DNA from 2 places in the Croceicoccus sp. BE223 genome. Region 2 is predicted to be linked to the other one. Evidence: predicted binding sites of a transcription regulator. Region 2 holds the regulator's gene; the other holds the start of a gene.
The links. The regulator LexA, encoded in region 2, represses DNA repair genes until DNA is damaged. The targets are predictions, from matches to a motif close to GTTCCNCNCTTGTTCT.
Positions count from the first base shown of each region.

Region 1: a site for LexA is predicted at 1,549-1,564, ahead of J2X37_RS08640 (PA0069 family radical SAM protein). Genes of this name have one in related genera too.

Region 1 covers NZ_JAVDWB010000003.1:230,311-233,697, forward strand. Annotated here, with positions in the region: gene J2X37_RS08635 (hypothetical protein) at 1-96, opposite strand, end outside; gene J2X37_RS08640 (PA0069 family radical SAM protein) at 453-1,541, opposite strand; gene J2X37_RS08645 (YcxB family protein) at 1,664-2,125, shown strand; gene moaB (molybdenum cofactor biosynthesis protein B) at 2,160-2,687, opposite strand; gene J2X37_RS08655 (lytic transglycosylase domain-containing protein) at 2,687-3,387, opposite strand, start outside.
Region 2 covers NZ_JAVDWB010000006.1:29,132-32,518, reverse strand. Annotated here, with positions in the region: gene J2X37_RS12525 (ComEC/Rec2 family competence protein) at 12-1,919, shown strand; gene lexA (transcriptional repressor LexA) at 1,926-2,606, opposite strand; gene J2X37_RS12515 (molybdopterin molybdotransferase MoeA) at 2,693-3,387, opposite strand, start outside.

The sequences.
Region 1 (3,387 bases), on a different contig from region 2:
CTTCCGCGCCTCGGCTTGCATCTTCGGCAGGTTCTTCATCCCCGTTGCCGCGCTTTGCGCTTCCCCTTTCGCATGGTCGTAGGGGCGCTGCTGCATCGTCGAATCGACGAATGCGCGGAAAGTCGATCTCCTTCATCTCGTCCACCGCCTGCGCGTCGTAACCCGACTTACGCTTCGTGACCGGGAGGTTGCCGAACGGCAAGGCGCCGAGCTCATGGGTGCCGCTCATCAACCGCGCCACCGCATCCCGTGTAGACATGCCGTAGACCGGGCCGCGCGCGGTATCGACCCGCTCCAGCGTTCCGAACCTGAATGACGGGGCGAGGTACGGGGCCAGCCTGACCCCGACGACGGCGACACCGCCGATCAGCATTTCCTCCACCGGCGATCCCCTGCGGACTTGGCAGGGATCTTCGCGCAGGACGGGCTTGCGCAATCGTAAAGCACCGGCGTCACAGCAGGAAAAGCTGTCCGTCGAGCGCCGGTCGGCGAAACCGGGAGCAATCCAGCGCGACCTGCTTCTGGGCGATGCCCGCACGCCGCACGGCAAGCCTGAAACGCTGCCGGAACAGGTCGGCAAAGACGCCCTGCGGATTGAAGCGCGCGTGGAAGTTCGGCTCGTTGTCGCGGCCGCCGCGCATCGCCTGGACCATGTGCATGACCTTTGCGGCGCGGTCCGGAAAGTGGACATCCAGCCATTCGCGGAACAGCGGCGACACCTCATGCGGCAGGCGAAGCATGATCCAGTTCACCGAGTTGACGCCGACCGCCCCGGCACGCGCGACGATGCTTTCCATGAAGTGATCGGTCACCGCCGGGATCACGGGCGCGATCATGCAGTGGGCGGGCACCCCGGCGTCGACCAGGCGCGCCACCGCGTCGAGCCGCTTGGCCGGGGCAGAGGCGCGCGGTTCGAGAAGGCCCGACAGGCGCGGGTCGAGCGAGGTGACCGACAGTGCAACAGAGACCAGCCGCTGCTTCGCGAGTTCCGCCAGCAGGTCGAGGTCGCGCAGGACGCGCGCAGACTTGGTGGTGATCGCCACGGGGTGCCGGGTCTCGAGACAGATTTCGAGGATCTGGCGGGTGATGCGGTAGCGGCCCTCGATCGGCTGATATGGATCGGTGTTGGTGCCCATCGCGATGACCTTTGGCGCATAGGCCGGTTTGGCCAGCGTTGCGCGCAAAAGGCGCGGCGCATCGGGCTTGGCGAAGAGCTTCGTCTCGAAATCGAGGCCGGGCGACAGGTCGTGATAGGCATGGGTGGGCCGGGCGAAGCAGTAGACGCAACCGTGCTCGCACCCCCGATAGGCGTTGATCGAACGATCGAAGGGAATATCGGGCGAGGTGTTGAAAGACAGGATCGCGCGAGGGTGTTCGTCCGTCACTGTGGTACGCAGGCGCGGGGCGGGACCGTCGATATCCTCGGAATCGTCCAGCCAGTCACCATCGGCCACCCGCGCGGCGAGCCCGAAACGGCGCGGCACGGCGTTCGTAGGCGCGCCCCGTCCGCGGGTGGCGATGGGATGGATCGAGTCGTCCATGACGAAAAGAACATATAAAGAACACGGGGCGCGCGCAACGGCTTGGCGGCACAATCTGATCCCGCTAGCATGAGGGTATGGACAGGGGGCCATTCGCATATCGGATCAAGGAAGCCGAGGCCGTGGCGGCTGCACGACACGCTGCGCGAAAGCGGATGCGGCAGCTACCGACCATGTTGCTGGTGGTGGTCATAGTCGCGGTCTCGCTTGCCCTTCTCGCGCTCGACGTCATGGATGGTTATTTAAACATCGCCTCGACCGCCGCTTTGGTCCTGGCCCTGCCAGCGGTGTGGATTGCGGTGATCGTCATTGTGCCGGTGCAGGCCCGGCGGCAGTACCGCCAGAGCGCGCAGTTGCGCGACGATCAGACCGTGTCTTTCGATGACGAGGCCATCACCTTTGCGAGCAGGCGCGGCACGGTCCGCCTGCCGTTTTCGGAATATCGCGAGTATCTCGATAGGGGCGGGCTGATCCTGCTCTACCAGACCGAGATGTTCTACAACCTCGTTCCCCGCCACGCACTAGGCGATGCGGGGGACGAAATGCTGGCAAGGTTGCAGGCGGCGGGCGTGCGACGGCTCTGAAGGCGTGCCGGTCCTGGCCCCAGGCCCTCGCGTTCTAGACCTCCCGGAGACGCGGCATCAGTTCGACGAAGTTGCAGGGCCGGTTCCGGCTGTCGAGCTGTTCGGCCAGGATGCCGTCCCACCCGTCCTTCACCGCGCCGTTCGATCCGGGCAGGGCGAAGATATAGGTGCCGCGCGCCACCACCGCGCAGGCGCGCGACTGGATCGTGCTGGTGCCGATGGTCTGGAAGCTGAGCCAGCGGAACAGTTCGCCGAAGCCGGGGATTTCGCGGGTCTTCACCCGGTCCAGCGCTTCGGGCGTGACGTCTCGGCCGGTCAGGCCGGTGCCGCCGGTGATGACCACCGCATCGACGTTCTCGTCCTCGATCCAGGCGTGGAGCTGGGCAGTGATCACGCCGACGTCGTCCTTCAGAATCGTGCGGTCGACGAGCGTGTGGCCCTTCGTCCGGATGCGGTCGGCGAGAATGTCGCCGCTGGTGTCATCCTCCGGCCCGCGGGTGTCGGACACCGTCAGCAGCGCGATGCGGACGGGCTTGAAGGTGCGGCTCTCGTCGATCGCCATCAGCGGGTCGCCCCGGACAGCACCGGCTTGCCCAGCCGCGACACCGCGCCCGCGCCGTTTACGCCGGGAAAGCGCGGCCAGAGGTTCTGGGCCAGCGCCTCGCGCACGTCGGACTGGTCCCCTTCCTGGCGGCGGTACATGAGGTAGTTGCGCGTCACGATCGCGACGTAGCTGCGCGTTTCCCAATAGGGGATCGATTCCATCCACAGCAGCGGATCGCCCTGGTCGCGCACTTCGCTGTTCCAGCGGGTAATCGGCGCGAGGCCCGCGTTGTAGGCGGCCATGATCTTGGGCAGCAGGCCCTGCGTCCCGCTCGAATCGCGCAGCATCTCTAGGTTGCGCTGCCCGAAGCTCATGTTGGTGGCGGGGTCCTTCAGGTCCACCTTCGTCGCGTCCAGGCCCAGCGTCGGCGCGTGCTGGCGCACGGTGATCGGCGTGATCTGCATCAGGCCGACCGCGCTGGCCGGGCTGACCGCCTCGGTCCGGAAGTTCGATTCCTGCAAGGTATGCGCATAGGCAAGGGCGGGATCGACGCGCCAGCCTTCGCGGGGCTGCCAGCGGGTGAGCGGGTAGCGTGTCGCCGGATCGGGCGATGCGCCACGCGGCGCGTTATAGGCCATGTAGAGCTGCGCCCCGGGCAGCCCCAGCGCGCGGGCCAGCCGCGACAGCGAATCGAATTGCGCGGCATCGCCGATGGCGG
Region 2 (3,387 bases):
CCAGCGTTTCGATGATCTGGTGGGATCGTGAAGACCTCGCGCTTTTGCGAGGTGCCGTCGCCGGGGTCGCGCTGATGGCGGTGGCAGGTCTCCTGCTCATCTGGGCACGGTCCGAAGCAGTGGGCACGCCGGCCATAGGCAGGCCCATCGTCGGCGAATACGCGTTCCGCGTTCTGGCGCGGGAGGAAACCGGAAGACTGGACAGGCCGCTTCGCGTGCTGATCGCAGCCCGCATTGCCGGACCGCAATCGATCCGCGCAAGGATCAGCGTCGACAAGGCATACGCGCGTCCCGATCTCGTCGTCGGCGCGTCCGGGACGGCCAAGATGCGGCTGATCGCGCCGTCCCGCCCGGTGGTGCCCGGCGCCTACGACCCTGCTCGCGCCGCCTGGTTCGATGGCGTCGCGGCGGTCGGGTCCTTCCTCGGTGCGCCGGACATGCGCGGGCATCCGGGCAGGGCTGAACAACCGGGCTTTCGCGAGCGGCTGGGGGGCTGGGTTTCCCGGCGCACCGTCGCGATGGGTGGCAGCGAAGCGGCGGCCGCGATTGCCGAGACGCTGGTCACCGGCAACCGCACCGGCCTGTCGGACGAGGATACGCAGGCGATGCGCGACGCGGGGCTGGCGCATCTCCTCTCGATCAGCGGACTCCATGTCGGCGCGGTCATCGCCGTCGTGTGGTTCGTCGCGATGCGCGGGCTGGGGCTGTTCCCATGGCTGGCCTTGCGTCTGCCGCTGCCGTTGGTCGCCTCGTTGCTCTCCGCCGGGGCGGGGATCGGCTATACGCTGTTGACCGGAGCGGAACTGCCGACGATCCGGGCCTGCATCGCCGCGATCCTCGTTCTCCTGGCCCTGGCGCTAGGGCGGCGGGCCTTATCGCTTCGGCTCATCGCGGTGGCCGCGATCACGGTACTGCTCTTCTGGCCGGAAGCGGCGATCTCGCCCAGTTTCCAGATGAGCTTCGCCGCTGTCGTCGCGATCGTCGCACTGCACAACGCAGGGCCGGTCGAGCGCTGGCGCGAGCGGGGGCGAACCAGCGGTCCGATCATGAAATGGGGGACATGGCTCGGCCTTCTTTTCCTGACCGCGATTGTGGTCGAACTGACCCTGATGCCGCTGGTCCTGTTCCATTTCCAACGGACAGGCGTCTACGGATCGCTCGTCAACCTCGTCGCCATTCCGCTGACGACCGTGGTCATCATGCCCGCGATCGGTCTGGCCATGCTGCTCGATGCAGCAGGCTTGGGCGCAGCCGCCTGGTGGGCGGGCGGGATGGCGATCGATGTGATGCTCGGTCTGGCCCGCTTCGCTGCGTCGCGGCCGGGAGCGGTGATCGTCACCTCGCTCATCCCGCTGTGGCCCATCGTCCTGTGCTGCGTCGGTGGCTTCTGGCTGGCGCTGTGGTCGGGCCGCGCTCGCCTGCTCGGGACTGTCCCCTACGGACTTGGGCTGACCGGGATCGCGATGGCCCCGCCACCGGACGTGCTGATCGCGGGGGACGGGCGGCAGGTCGTGGTGACAGAGGGGGGCGATGCCTATCGAGCCAAGGCCGAGACCCGGTTTGACGACAAGGCGCTGTTCGAGATGGCAGGCACGCCTGAGGCAAGGATACGACACCTTGCCGACCGCCCGGAAACGTCGTGCGCCGAGGGGCCGTGCACATTTGCGCTGATGTCGCCAGAAGGGCCGGTGAGGCTCATCTATGTGCGCGGAGCCGCTGCCTCCCGCACCGTCGGACTGTCGCGCCTGTGCGGGCAAGTGGCGATCGCGATTTCGCCCGACATGCTGCCCGATGACTGCCGACCGACGTGGCTGCGCCTCGACGAACGCGAACTTGCCCGACAGGGAGGCGCGATTATCGATATCGATGAGCGCGTAGTGCGCCGTGCCCGTCCCGACGGGGACCGGCACGGCTGGTAGCGAGTTTCAGTGGTAGCGGCGCAGCAGGCCCGCGAGCCTGCCCTGCACTTCCACTTCGTCAGGGCCATAGACTTGCGGCGAGTAGGCGGCATTGGCCGGATCGAGCCTGAGCATCCCGTTTTCCCGGTGCAGGTACTTGAGGGTTGCTTCCTCCCCGCGCACGAGGGCAACGATGATCTCGCCGTCGCGGGCCGTGTTCGTCTTGCGGATCAAGGCGAAATCGCCGTCGAAAATACCGGCCTCGACCATCGAGTCGCCCGAAACTTCCAGCGCGTAGTGCTCCCCCGCGCCGAGCAAGGCGGCGGGAACGGGGAGGATCTGCCCGTCTTCCAGTGCTTCGATCGGCGCGCCCGCGGCGATGCGGCCGTGCAGCGGGATCTCGATCACGTCGTTGGCCGCCTCGCGAAGCGGTGCGGGCTTCGCCTTCGCCAGTTCCACCACTTTTGCCGAAGCAGGGCGCCCCGCGGTCACATCGTCGGGCTGTCGCAGGATTTCGAGCGCGCGGGCGCGATTGGGAAGGCGACGGATGAAGCCGCGTTCCTCCAGCGCGGAGATAAGGCGATGCACGCCCGACTTCGACTTGAGGTCGAGCGCGTCCTTCATCTCTTCGAAAGAAGGCGAAATGCCTGACTCTTCGAGCCGGCGCTGAATGAACTGAAGCAGTTCGTGCTGCTTGCGGGTGAGCATGACCGATGTTCCCTATTCGCCGTTCCTTTGCGAACGAACAAGGAACAATTATGAAACAAAATCGGTCTCGTCAAGCACGGCAAAGATCAGATCCGGATGATTTCCACGTGTTCGGAACATTGGGCCGCGGTACTGTGCGGCGCGCGGCAGATCAGCGCGTCGGTTGCGGCCAAGGGCGAAAGCGCGCCACTGTCCTGCAGGTCGAGGGGGACGACGCCGTTCGCGGCCAGCCGCGCGCGGACGAATTCGGCGCGCTTTCCGGTGGGGGCGAGAGGAGCGGCCAGAATGGCGGGCTCGCGCCTGGGAAAAGGGTCTGCGGCGCCGAGGAGGACTCGCACGATGGGAAGCGCGAAGAGCGTCGCGGTCACGAAGGCCGAGGCGGGGTTGCCGGGCAGCCCGAGAATGACCTGCTTGCCGCGGGTCGCGATCATCAGCGGCTTTCCGGGCTTGATGGCCACGCGCCAGAAATCGATGCTGGCCCCGATCCGCTCCAGTGCCGGACGGACGAGATCGTGGTCCCCGACCGAAGCGCCGCCGGTGGTGATGACGAGGTCGGCATATTCGTGATCGGTCAGCGCAGCGGCGATCGCTTCCACGTCGTCCGCCACCGGCCCGGCGCCAAGCACCTCGCAAGGCATCCGGTCGAGCATCGCTGCCAGCATTGGCCCGTTGCTTGCCGAAATCTGACCTGCGCCCAACGGGTCGCCAGGCCTGACCAGTTCGTCGCCGCTGTCGATGATCGCGATCCGCGGGCGAACGTGCACACGCAAGATCGCGTGAC